One region of the Photobacterium sp. Alg240-V54 genome, then DNA from elsewhere that is predicted to be linked to it. Evidence: riboswitches for the same ligand, from Rfam matches in the RefSeq annotation. Region 1 holds a riboswitch; each other region holds the start of a gene.
The links. A riboswitch is a leader RNA that binds a small molecule or an ion and turns the genes downstream of it on or off. The one in region 1 is predicted to bind lysine.

Region 1 (4,532 bases):
CTTTGGTTAGAAACTGACTTTCATCAATTAATACACAATCAATTTTACCTGCAGCTGAAATTTGAATTAGCTTCTGATAAAGATCATCTGTTGAATTAAATAATTCTGCATCTTCCTGCAAACCAATTCGAGAGCTAACTTTACCTTTACCAAAACGATCATCAATTGCGGCCGTAAAAATAATGGGCGTCATACCTCGTTCACGGTAGTTAAATGACGATTGTAATAATGTGGTCGATTTCCCAGCATTCATTGCTGAGTAATAGAAATACATCTGGGCCATTAGGCTTTCCTAGTAATATTGATTGCATTAAAAAATCGCGCCGATGCTACATAAAATAACCATCAATTAAAAGTGCCGATATCAACAACTGCTATTGTTGTTATAAAAAAAGCCAGCTGAGATCATCAACTGGCTCAATTTACACCCATTGGGTTATTTTAATATCGCCAAATTCTATACCGACGCTTTCTTGGGTTGGCGTGACAGCCAAGCTAAGAAAAAACACATTAATGTAAAAGCCGTTACCGCAGCTAAAAATGCCAGAGCTAATGAGTCTGTTATACCTAAAACTAAAAATCCAATCGCAGAAATAAATGCAACAGATAATGCATAAGGCAGTTGTGTAGCGACGTGATCAATATGGTGACAACGTGCGCCTGTTGATGACAAAATTGTTGTATCAGAGATAGGCGAACAATGATCACCAAATACAGAACCTGCAAGCACACTAGCAAGCATTGGTAGCATTAAACTAATTTCAGTTGCGCCCGCAAGATCACCCGCTATTGGTAACATAATACCAAAGGTGCCCCATGAGGTTCCGGTAGAGAAAGCCATAATGCCAGATAATAAAAACAGGAGCATTGGCAATAATGCTGGATTAATATTACCTTGTACTAAGGTTGATAAATATTGACCTGTTTTCATATCGCCAATCACACTGCCGATACTCCATGCAAACAAGAGAATTAAAATCGCACCAAACATCGATTTAGCACCAATCCATAAGGTGTGACCTATATCAGAATAAGCAATACGTTGACGTAAGACAGGAATAATAGCAGCGACTAGACCAAATGCACCGCCTAAACACAGCGCCTCGCCAACATTGGTATTTTCAAAAGCGCCTAATAGTGCAAACGGCTTTCCTTCAGCAGCGAGTACTTGATAGCCGGTAAACACCATAAAAAAGAACGTCGCTATAATAAGGATAATAATAGGCCATACTAAGTCACCGACTCGTCCATGCTGACTTTCTTTAATATCAAGCTCTTCGGTTAAATCTTTAGCTTGCTCGTCAACATCTCCACCTGCGTCAGTGCCACATCCACGGCTAGCAGCAAGTTCATGCTTGCGCATCGGTCCAATATCCCATTGGAACCATGCCACCACAAATACCATAGCTAAAGCGAAGATCGCATAAAAGTTCATCGGAGCGAGGGTCATAAAAGCACTCAGTGGGGTATATTCTGTGACCCCATGAGTCACTAAAATACCGCCAATCAAAGTAATAATATATGCACCCCAACTTGATGCTGGCATTAGTACACACATAGGTGCGGCCGTTGAATCAAGAATATAAGCAAGCTTTGAACGTGATACCTGATATCGGTCAGTTACAGGACGCGCAATAGAACCCACTGCAAGACTATTAAAATAATCGTCAACAAAAATGAATACCCCTAAGAAGGCAGCTAATAATTTTGCTCCACGTTTAGTTTTAATTTTTGTTTGGGCCCATTCCGCAAAAGCACGAGTCCCGCCAGAAAGGGTCAATAATGCAGTGGTCATTCCTAGCAATATTAAAAATAGTACAATACTCATATTCCAAGTATTAATATCACCATCAGCAATGAACAGTCCTTTTACTGATGTTGCAAGGTAGCCACCTGTATTTGAAACAGAAAAATCGTTAAGAAATAGCGCTCCAAGTACTACTCCAGTACCCAAAGACAGTAATACTCTACGGGTTAAAATAGCTAAGCCAAGTGCAACTAATGGCGGAATAATGGATGTTAAAGAATGGGAATAATCTATCAAAGTTATGATCTCTACGACAACCAGTTTTGGTTAGAAGATCTACTGCTTGATATAGCCACATGGCATATTAATTTGAGTATAAGGAAAGAAGGTTAGCCTTCCCTGCCTCCACAGTAGCGCTCCATAGTTTTGTCTTTACTATGGCAGTGTTACACTTATTCAATGCAACCCCAGTAAGAATATTTGATGATGATTTCTTACTTCGGCATTACTCCCTTTCACTAATAGTCATCGGTATCACCCTCGTATTAATTACTGATAAACAATGCGCCTCTACCCTTATCGTTAAGGAACCAATCATTCTACGTAAATAGCGCAATTTTGCAACACTGTAAATTACAAATCTTAACAATAACCCAAACAAATAGACCACTTATAACTATAACCACCCAATAACAATGAAGTAGCATAACATTTTAAAGTTTATTATCATTTCTCATATAAAGTGATGTAACAATAACCAAAACTATTTTGCTTGTATTTATACTATTAACAAAGATGGATTTTATAAATATCGGCATATAACGAATATAAAAGCTTTTTAAATAAAGAAATGATTAAAATGTTTTACACAGAATGTATAAAAGTATTACTATTGCAAAAAATGTTTTAACGCTGCTATTATTATTTACAGTTAATTAAAAATAACAGGAAATATAAAATGTCTGATGCAATGAAAGCGCTTTTAAATCTACGAAGCTTACGCGCACTTTCTCGTGAATATACACTAGAACAACTTGAAGAAGCGTTAGATAAACTAACAACAGTTGTGACTGAACGTTCTGAAGCAGAAGCTGAAGAACAAGCAAAAGAAAATGAGCGTAATGAAAAACTAGCTCAATATCGTGAAATGCTTTTAGCTGATGGTATTGACCCTGAAGAATTACTCGCTAGCTTAGCTAAAGCACCAAAAACAAAACGTGCTAGCCGTCCAGCTAAATATAAATTCATTGATGAAAATGGCGATGAAAAAACATGGACAGGCCAAGGTCGTACACCTAGTGCCCTAAAGAAAGCATTAGATGATGGTCAAGCTCTTGAAGAGTTTGAAATCTAATATAAAAGAATAAAGAAAAAAGCCTAAATTATTTAGGCTTTTTTTATTTCTATTGTTACAAATAAGAAATCTATCTTAATTCAAATATCCTCAATAAGAATAAATCAACATTTCTAGTTGTTCATTAATATAACAAAAAAGCCAGACTCTTATGCCTGACTTTTTAGTTACCATCTGGATTTGTATATTAGGGCCAATAATAATTAATCTATTGAATACGATCAGCTAATGCACTTACTGCCAAAGCAAAATAATGTGAGCGATTCCATTTTAGTAATGTTCGGTAATTTTCATATATTAAATATGATTTACCTTCACCACCATCAGGTTGAATTAACCACGCCTGAATATCAGCATTTGGTAATGCGCCATGACTATTACTCATCACACCTAATTGCTGCCATTGTGCTAATGTTTTGCCTTTTTCAGTTTCAGTGCCTTCATAACTATCCGCTAAAGACGTAGATAACTTAACTGGACGTCCCCAAGTATATTCACTGTTCCAGCCAGATAATTTGAGGTAATTAGCAGCAGAAGCAAAAACATCAGCCTTAGTATTCCAAATATCTGCTTTACCATCACCGTTACCATCAACGGCATAAGTAAGGTAAGAGGTCGGCATAAACTGGCACTGACCCATTGCACCAGCCCAAGAACCCTTCATATCATCGATATCAATATTACCATTTTGTAATATTTCTAATGCAGCCATCACTTGCTTACGAAATAATGCTTCACGACGCCCATCATAAGCCAATGTCGCTAATGCTTCGACAACATGGTAATTACCTTGGATTTTACCAAAGTTACTTTCAATACCCCACAGAGCAACAATGAATCGAGGTTGCACGCCATATTGTTTACCAATACGTTCAAGTGCTGCTTTATTTTGCTGATAAAGACGATTGGCCTGTTTTACTTTCCAGTCAGGCACTGCGCGAGTAATATATTGCTCTAATGACAGTTTTTTCTCTGGTTGATTATTATCCGCTTTCACAGCGCGAGCTGTATATTTGATGCCAGCAAAGGCTGCATCAATTATCGGCTCTGAAATACCATTCCCACGTGCTTCTACTTTTAATTTATCTACGTAGGCATCGAATCCTTCTTCAGAAGCAAATGCAGAAGAGGACAGTCCCATTCCTATAGCAACAAAAATTGATATCAAACGCTTATGCATAATAGCCTTATTATATTATTTAGCGGCTTTATCAGCCTTATATTGATCTAATAAATTAGTCACTGGTGGTGGTACTTGTAAATAAAAACCGACAGTCGCTAATGCGTGTTTTACTTTTTCTACATCAGCCAGTGCTAATGTTCTTCCCTCAAGTTTGATCACCATCACAAATTGAGGTTTACCAAATGTAGCCATTAATTCTGCAGGAACATCTGCAAAATCATCTTTTTTATTAATGTACAAATAAGTAT
Region 2 (4,532 bases), on a different contig from region 1:
TTACACCGTTTTGCCGCAAGATATCAACAACGCATGTGGGGCTTAGTGCTGCTATTATCGCTCGCATTGGCATGGCAAATAAGTAGCACAACAGACAGCTCTTTTTCGCAACAGGCACGCGTCACATTAGAAAGCCAACGTTCGATAATGATGCCCCAAGCTTATGAAATGTTTACCACTAAACCGTTAACAGGTTATGGCTATGGTAAGTTTGAAGCCACATACATTACTCAAACTGCATTATGGCATCAACGTGATCCGTCACAGCAACACGCAGGGGTTCCAAGTTTAGATCACCCTCATAATGAATTACTTTATTGGGCAGCAGAAGGCGGTATCATACCGTTACTGGGGCTCATTGTAGCGGCAGTTGCTGTACTTATTAGCATTAAAAAAGCCCCTAATGGTACCCAATTAGCGTTAGTCGGGTTATTTTTTCCCATCGTATTGCACACGCAATTAGAATATCCGTTTTATCATTCTCTTGCCCATTGGATCATTTTTATTATTTTGATCTTTTGGATTGATAACCTCACTACCAAATACCATCGCTATCAAACTCAATACATACTGGCACTGAAAGTGAGCGCCATCGCATTACCAATTATGATCACTAGCTTTATGATCACTACCTTATATTCAGGTTGGCTGCTGACAAAGTTTGAAACAACCCGTCCAGTTGATATCAACTATTTAGTCAAAGTGAATAACCCATGGGCATGGCAACATCGGTTTGAATGGGATTTACACCTCACCCAATTACAATTAGGGATCGCAACAGATAAACCCCAACTGGTTGCCGATTATGTGCGATGGGCAACCCAAAAAGCTCAAACATGGCCACGGCCGGCTTTATATCAGAACCTCGTGCTAGCCTATTATAATCAGGGCCAAACAGCGCAAGCTGAGCAAGTGACGACTGAGGCACAACAATTATTTCCAGGACTCACACTGCCTAGCGCTGCCACAGCCACAGTTCCATCAAAAAAATAATCTAGCGGCCATCAATGGTAACCCAAATTACCATTGATGGTTCATTTGCTGCGTTATTTCAAAGTGCTTTCAAGTGCTTTAAGACACAAGGCGACATTCTCGCTGCGTGCGGTGTAGCCCATCAATCCAATCCGCCATGCCTTACCGGCTAATGTGCCTAACCCGGCACCGATTTCAAGATTATAACGCTCCAATAAGGTTGATCTAACCGCGCCATCATCAACCCCTTCAGGAATATAAACCGCATTAAGCTGTGGCAATCGATATGCCTCTTCAACCACAAATCGAATCCCTAAGGCTTGCAATCCCGTCTTTAACTCAATATGGGCTCGTTGATGACGCTGCCACGCTTGCTCTAAACCTTCATTGTGTAACAGCACTAGCGCTTCATGTAGTGCATATAAACTGTTCACTGGCGCGGTATGGTGATAACTACGCTTACCTTCACCACTCCAATAACCCAAGACTAAACTTTGATCCAAAAACCAACTTTGCACTGCTGTTTTGCGCTGTTGTATTTTAGCGATCGCTTTTTCAGAAAAGGTTAATGGCGATAGCCCCGGCACACATGATAAACATTTTTGACTGCCTGAATAAACCGCATCAAGTTGCCACTCATCCACCAGCAAAGGTACACCACCTAATGATGTCACCGCATCAACAATGGTTAAGCACTGATGTTTACGAGCAATTTCTGCGATTGTTTTGGCATCACTCAACGCACCGGTTGAGGTTTCGGCATGTACAAAAGCAACGACTTTAATCTCAGGATCAGCCTGTAATGCTTGCTCAACTAAGGCAGGAGATACCGGCTCACCCCAAGCATTATCAACCATGATCGCGACACCGCCACAGCGTTCAACGTTCTCCCGCATACGATCGCCAAACACGCCATTGCGACAAACTAATACCTTATCACCAGCTTCAACCAAATTAACAAAACACGCTTCCATACCCGCACTACCTGGGGCTGAGACGGCAATGGTAAAGCTATTGTTAGTTTGAAAGGCGTATTGTAATAACTGCTTAAGCTCATCCATCATTTTAATAAATAACGGATCGAGGTGACCAATTGTCGGTCGGCTCAATGCTTGTAAAACTTGCGGATAAATATCGGAAGGTCCCGGCCCCATAAGAATTCGTTGTGGGGGCATAAAACTGGTGATAGACATAGATTCAACTCCATTAAATCATGATTATTATCAATAAGGTGATGGCTCGATTGTGGTTATTACAGAGTATTAGAGCAATACCAAAGCCGCAAGTAACAACCCAAAATCCTGTTAGCTACGCATACTTTTTGTTAACCATCGAGAAATCATCATTTAACAATTGACAACTACGACGCATTTCCTATTCAATAACAACAGTGTTTATTCACTACAGAAGAGGTGCGTTACCCAGGTATTAATAGTGTAGGGCCCAACCCTAATACATTATTAAGAGGGGGAGTAACGCCGAGATACAAGGTGTTTGGGGCGCAATGTATCGGCTATGAAAGTTGAATCTTTCAGGCTGTCATCTAAGTCAGGTTGACTATGATGGGGAGCTTCTGGGTAGCCGCAACCCGCGTTACTGCCTATTACCTCCTCGACAATGGACGTCGGGAATTCTTCCGAAGTAAAGAACCTATCTTGCAGCATTTACGATCAAGGGAGAACACCGTAATGAGCATTACTCCAGCACCAACTACAGATCCACTCATTGTGGCTAAGTTTGGTGGCACCAGTGTCGCCGATTATGCCGCAATGTGCCGTAGCGCCAATATCGTTATCGCCAATCCAAACACTAAAATTGTCTTAATTAGTGCTTGCTCTGGCGTGACTAATTTACTGGTTGAATTAGCCACTGGCATCAGTGATAGCGTCTTACGCCAACAGCATTTGCAACAACTGGCTACTATTCATCAGCAAATCATTAATCAGTTACAGCAGCCACAGACAGTTAGCGCTGCCATTGATACGTTATTAGATGATGTTGCTTCTGCTGCTGCACAAGCGGCGATTAAACCGTCATCACAACTTACCGATCAATTAGTTAGTCATGGTGAGCTATTATCAACCCACTTATTTAATCAAATATTAATTGAACTGGGTGCTACTGCGGTTCGGTTTGATATTCGCAATGTAATGCGTACTGATGCTCAATTTGGCAAAGCGGTTCCACAGCCTGAATGTATTCGTCAATTAGCTCAACAGCATCTGTTACCACTGTTAGCAACTCAAGTGGTGGTTTCACAAGGTTTTATAGGCAGTGATGACCAAGGTAATACCACCACTCTTGGTCGAGGAGGCAGTGATTACAGCGCCGCCTTAATCGCAGAAGCCGTTGATGCTAGCACTCTAGAAATCTGGACCGATGTACCAGGCATGTATACCACCGATCCACGCATTACTGCTGCAGCCAAGCCGATTAAAGAAATCAGCTTTAGTGAAGCCTCTGAAATGGCTAACTTTGGCGCCAAAATTCTCCACCCATCGACACTAGTTCCTGCAGTAAGACAGCAGATCCCGGTTTTTGTCGGCTCATCAAAAGCCCCTCAGCAAGGGGGAACATGGATTCGAAAAACCGTCGATCAAGCACCGCTCTTTCGCGCATTAGCACTGCGGGGTAATCAAACCATGGTGACGTTAACCAGTCTTAATATGTTTCATGCTTACGGCTTTCTCGCTGAAGTGTTTCGTATTTTGGCTGAGCATAAAATCTCGGTCGATTTAATTACCACTTCCGAAGTTAGCGTTTCATTAACGCTCGATCAAACAGATACAGGCGGCGGAGCACCGACATTACCAATAGCTGTCGTTGAACAACTCAACCAATTGTGTCGAGTAGAGATTGAACAAGGGTTATCGTTAGTGGCCTTAATTGGTAATCGTATGAGTGACAGCAAAGGCTCAGCTAAACACATTTTTGGCGCGCTTGATGCTTATAACTTACGCCTCATTTGTTATGGTGCCAGCCCGCATAATCTGTGTTTCTTAGTTAATGAAATCGATGCAAAATCTGTGGTGAACACGCTTCATCAGCAATTGTTAGAATAATCACTTCAACGCACACAACAAAAAGGCGCAATGGTTGCGCCTTTTCTTATTTTAGCCTAGTGATTATGTTACAGGTTCGGCCCTAACCACTTTTCAGCTTCAATCAAATCCCAGCCTTTACGATCGGCATAACTTGCCAACTGATCGTGTTGGATCTGCGCAACCGCAAAATAGCGCGCATCAGGGTGAGAGAAATACCACCCCGATACCGCAGCCCCTGGCCACATCGCATAACTTTCAGTCAGCACCATACCGGTATTAGCCTCAGCATCCAATAACTGCCAAATAGCGCCTTTTTCAGTATGTTCAGGACAAGCAGCATAGCCCGGTGCCGGACGAATTCCCTGATACTTCTCACGGATCAAATCATCATTATTAAGATCTTCATCAGCAGCATAACCCCAGATCTGTTTACGCACCATTTGATGCATACATTCAGCAAAGGCTTCTGCTAATCGATCTGCCACCGCTTGTATCATGATCGCATTGTAATCATCT
Region 3 (4,532 bases), on a different contig from region 1:
ACCCATTGTGCCGCCTGCCATTTAAGTGAAGCTGAGGGCCAAACCCATTTCCCCAATCTTTCTGATGATGTATGGCTTTATGGTGGTACAGATAAAGATATTCATCATTCAATCACTCAAGGCCGAAATGGTGTCATGGCTGGCTGGAAAACAATTTTATCAGCCGAAGACATTAAGCATGTCGCAACCTATATTGCCTCTTTACAAGCGGATCGGATTATTTCAGCTCCAGCCTTTGCATTACAACAAGGTAAAACTGTCTTTGCCAATAATTGCACCAGCTGTCATGGCAGTAATGCTCAGGGAAATCAATTAATTGGAGCCCCCAACTTAGCCGATAATGTCTGGCTCCATGATGGCAGTATTGAAGGTATTATTAACACGATTAATAACGGCTTAAATAACGTCATGCCTGCGTTTGCTGACCAACTGTCTGCCTCTGAAATTCAAGCGCTTGGTGCTTACATTCGCCATCAACACACCGTTCGCTCTAACAAAATAGCTCAATTAGACCAAACATTAATCACTAAAGGCCAATATTTAGCTTACGCAGGTGACTGTGTCGCTTGCCACACTGGTGAAGGAGGAGAATTATTTGGTGGCGGATTAGGTTTTGTGACTCCATTTGGCACCATGTATTCAACCAATATATCGTCTCACCCTGAATTTGGTATTGGTGATTACACCTATAACGAGTTCTATGACGCACTCCATAAAGGTAAGGGAAAACATGGTTATCTTTATCCAGCAATGCCCTATTCTTCTTATCAATATGTGACAGATGCTGACACCCAAGCATTATGGGCGTACATGCAATCACTTAGTTACGTTAATACTCGTAATCGTGATAATCAGATGATGTTTCCTAGTAATATTCGCTTAGGTCTATTGGGTTGGAATATTGCTTTTCTCAATACTGATCCACTTGAATACCCTGCCGATAGCACTGAATCTTGGCGTCGTGGTAAATATTTAACCATGGGCTTAGGTCACTGTTCAGAATGTCATACTCCACGAAATATCGCCCAAGCTTTAATTGCCGAAAAACTGTTCCAAGGTAATTTAATTGATGGTTGGATGGCACCTGATATTACCGCAACGGAGCTTTATCAAGATCGTTGGACAATTGATTCCCTTACCGATTTTCTGAAAACAGGTCATTCAGAAAAAGGCACCGCATTTGGTGGCATGGCTGAAGTTGTCAAAAACAGCACTCGCTATTTAACCCGTGATGATGTCAGTGCTATTGCTGAATATCTTATTACTGGCGATAAATATAATGTGCTTGATAAATCAGTTGGGCAACTCAACCCACCCGGTTTTGGTAATTTAATTCCAGCTCAAGTAAATGTTCAAAACCCAGATTTAAGTGATTTGGCAACCACGCCACCAACGGATATTCGTCAGCAAGAACAACGGCTTTATGGGTTGTACATTCAAACCTGTGGTGCTTGCCATGGCGCTGATGGTAAAGGTCGTGAAGGTATAGCGCCGACGTTACTCAATAATGGTATTATTATGCACAAAGACCCTTATGACACCATTGCCGTCACCATTCGAGGTCTTACACCGAACTATTTAGAGCAGGAAATTGATTTTATGCCTATGAGTAGTTTCAATACGGTATTAAATGATGCTGATTTGGCCCAGCTAATCACTTTTGTACGTCAAAAATTAGGCGGCAGAGACATTCCCGTTACAGAAAATCAAGTCACGACAATTCGTAAAGATCTTACTAAAGCGGGATTTGCAGGTAATATCCATAATATGACTCAACCTATGAGTAATGATCTAGAATAATGAGATAATATGCAACAATAACGAAATAAACTCTCGCTAACTGATTGAAACTAAAATCAGTTAGTTGAAATGCTGCATTTTACGCCTATTACACAATTAAGCGTTATTTTTTATTGCTTGTGGGAAATATCTAGGTATAGTCAAATCTTAATCCTTTGAGTAGAGGCGCGCTGCCTAAGAGTATTCGGTTGGAGGGAGATCCCCAATGAAAATCGAAGAAAGGAGTCAGCGCCGAAGTGATTGTTGAGTCATCAATAGTCGCTGGTTCTGTATTGAATAAGTGCAGAACTGCCATAGTTATGTTGTCTATGGAGCGCTACCCTAAGGGATAAGAAGTATTATTTCTCAAGAAATCTGTTTCTCTATCCTTTCGGTAGATCTCCACCTTATTATAGGTGTTTAAGAGATCCATGAATTTAATCCAATATTCTGATTCACTACTATCAGTGGTACCCGCACTACTGGCAGTTATTCTTGCAATTACTACCCGCCGCGTATTGTTATCCTTAGGCGCGGGCATTATTGCAGGATCAATCCTTCTAAATAATTACAACCCACTCGCAGCACTACAATATCTTTTACATCAAATTCTTGGCTTAGTTTGGGCTGATGGCGCTATCAACACCAGTAACGTTAACATGTTATTGTTTATGTTATTACTGGGAGGCTTGATTAGCTTAATGACCGCAACAGGTGCAACCAAAGCATTTGCTGAATGGGGTGTACGTCGTTGTAAAGATCGTCGCAGTGCCAATATCCTAACTGGTATGATGGTATTTGCTTTCTTTATTGATGACTTTTTCCACAGTCTGTCTGTTGGACCTATTTGCCGCCCAGTAACCGACCGTTTTCAAATTTCGCGTGCAAAACTGGCTTATTTGCTAGATTCAACCGCGGCACCTGTATGTGTTATCACGCCTATTTCATCATGGGGTGCATATATTATTGCTATCCTTGGTGGCATTTTAGTGACCAATGACATTACAGAAACGAGCCCTATTTCATTGTTTGTACAGATGATTCCAATGAATCTCTATGCTGTATTTACTTTATTGATGGTGCTGGTAGTGATCACGTTCCAACTTGATATTGGTCCAATGCGTAAACACGAACAACGTGCACGTGAGGGGCAACTTTGGGATCAAGCAAAAGGTCATCCAAAAGGATTAGAAATCACCACTGAAGGTGAAGGTAATGGCACCATGATCGATATGGTATTACCAATTCTAACCCTAACGGTTTCTAGTATTGTATTTATGATCATCAGTGGTGCTGATGTGTTAGCCACTAAAGGCCAACCATTTAGCTTAATTGGTTCAATCGAACATACTGATGTCGGTTCATCATTAGTGTACGCCGCGCTATGTAGTCTGGCAGTATCTATTGTATTAGCATTACGCTTAAAGCTACCACTAAAAACATGGTTAACGGCTGCACCTCAAGGTATTCAAGCGATGATGCCAGCTATTATCATTCTGTTATTTGCATGGACAATTGGTACTGTTGTAAGTGATATGGAAACAGGCCAATACTTAGCATCATTAACAAAGTATGGTCTGCCTGTTGCGCTACTACCTGCATTAGTGTTCTTACTATCATGTGGTATGTCTTTTGCCACCGGCACCAGCTGGGGTACATTTGGTATCATGTTGCCTCTCGCAGGTGATATGGCAATCGCGAGTGACGTTAACTTATTAATGCCTATGTTATCAGCGGTATTAGCAGGATCAGTATTTGGTGATCACAGCTCGCCTATCTCAAGCACCAGTATTTTGTCAGCAACGGGTGCAGGTAGTCACCATATGGATCACGTAATGACTCAGTTACCGTATGCATTAACCGTTGCCTTTGGTGCTTTCCTAGGTTACTTAGCAATGGGGATCACAGGCTCTACTGTGATTGGTATCGCTGTAAGTTCAGTATGGTTCGTTGGATGCTGCGTTTACCACGTTCGCCAAGATAAGAAACAACAATTAATCGCAGCTGTAAATTAAAAACAGCCGCTATTTAAGAATAATCCCCGTTCGTTTTTGTGCTTATTTGATTTATTCTATAGCACAAAACCGCGGGGATTTTTTTGATCAGGAGATAAGCAATGGAATATTTACACACAATGGTACGTGTCAGTGATTTAAATGCCTCACTGGACTTTTACTGCCAACAATTAGGGCTCATTGAAACGCACCGAAAAGAAAGTGAACGTGGACGTTTCACGCTGGTCTTTTTAGCCGCACCATCTCAAGCACAAGCGGCAGCCCAAACTCAATCACCACTGTTAGAATTAACCTATAATTGGGATACTGAAGCTTATAGCGGTGGGCGTAACTTTGGTCATCTTGCATTTCGCGTTGATGATATTTATCAATTATGCCAACAGCTACAAGATAACGGTGTAACGATTAATCGCCCACCACGTGATGGTCATATGGCATTTGTTCGTTCACCTGATGGTATTTCAATTGAATTACTGCAAAAAGGCGAGCCGCTATCCCCTGCTGAACCATGGATCTCACAGCCTAATGTTGGCGAATGGTAAAATTGGGGCAATTGTACGCCACAGGGTTTGTTTTGCGCTCCTGTGGCATTTGTAATTTACAATTATAAAACAATGATCCCTAAATTACTCAGCAACTGTTCTTGTTGCCAATCACTAATTTGAGCACCCGCTAAAGAAACACGTCGAACATCAACGTCATCTAAATCAACGTGACATAAATTAGTATCTTGAAATA

Region 2: it holds a riboswitch for lysine, as region 1 does, so the genes downstream of both, lysC (lysine-sensitive aspartokinase 3) here and G6R09_RS07260 (Na+/H+ antiporter NhaC family protein) in region 1, are expected to answer to the same signal.
Region 3: it holds a riboswitch for lysine, as region 1 does, so the genes downstream of both, G6R09_RS12340 (Na+/H+ antiporter NhaC family protein) here and G6R09_RS07260 (Na+/H+ antiporter NhaC family protein) in region 1, are expected to answer to the same signal.

What each region holds. Positions count from the first base shown of each region.
Region 1 is NZ_UNRL01000002.1:385,006-389,537, reverse strand. Features, by position in the region: gene G6R09_RS07265 (thymidine kinase) at 1-283, opposite strand, end outside; gene G6R09_RS07260 (Na+/H+ antiporter NhaC family protein) at 458-2,050, opposite strand; lysine riboswitch at 2,151-2,328, opposite strand; gene G6R09_RS07255 (H-NS family nucleoid-associated regulatory protein) at 2,706-3,101, shown strand; gene G6R09_RS07250 (lytic transglycosylase domain-containing protein) at 3,310-4,281, opposite strand; gene G6R09_RS07245 (YcgL domain-containing protein) at 4,297-4,532, opposite strand, start outside.
Region 2 is NZ_UNRL01000006.1:162,801-167,332, forward strand. Features, by position in the region: gene G6R09_RS15310 (PglL family O-oligosaccharyltransferase) at 1-993, shown strand, start outside; gene G6R09_RS15315 (alanine--glyoxylate aminotransferase family protein) at 1,047-2,165, opposite strand; lysine riboswitch at 2,372-2,553, shown strand; gene lysC (lysine-sensitive aspartokinase 3) at 2,661-4,034, shown strand; gene metH (methionine synthase) at 4,103-4,532, opposite strand, start outside.
Region 3 is NZ_UNRL01000004.1:126,688-131,219, reverse strand. Features, by position in the region: gene ccoP (cytochrome-c oxidase, cbb3-type subunit III) at 1-1,800, shown strand, start outside; lysine riboswitch at 1,953-2,127, shown strand; gene G6R09_RS12340 (Na+/H+ antiporter NhaC family protein) at 2,211-3,794, shown strand; gene G6R09_RS12335 (VOC family protein) at 3,896-4,336, shown strand; gene G6R09_RS12330 (Qnr family pentapeptide repeat protein) at 4,399-4,532, opposite strand, start outside.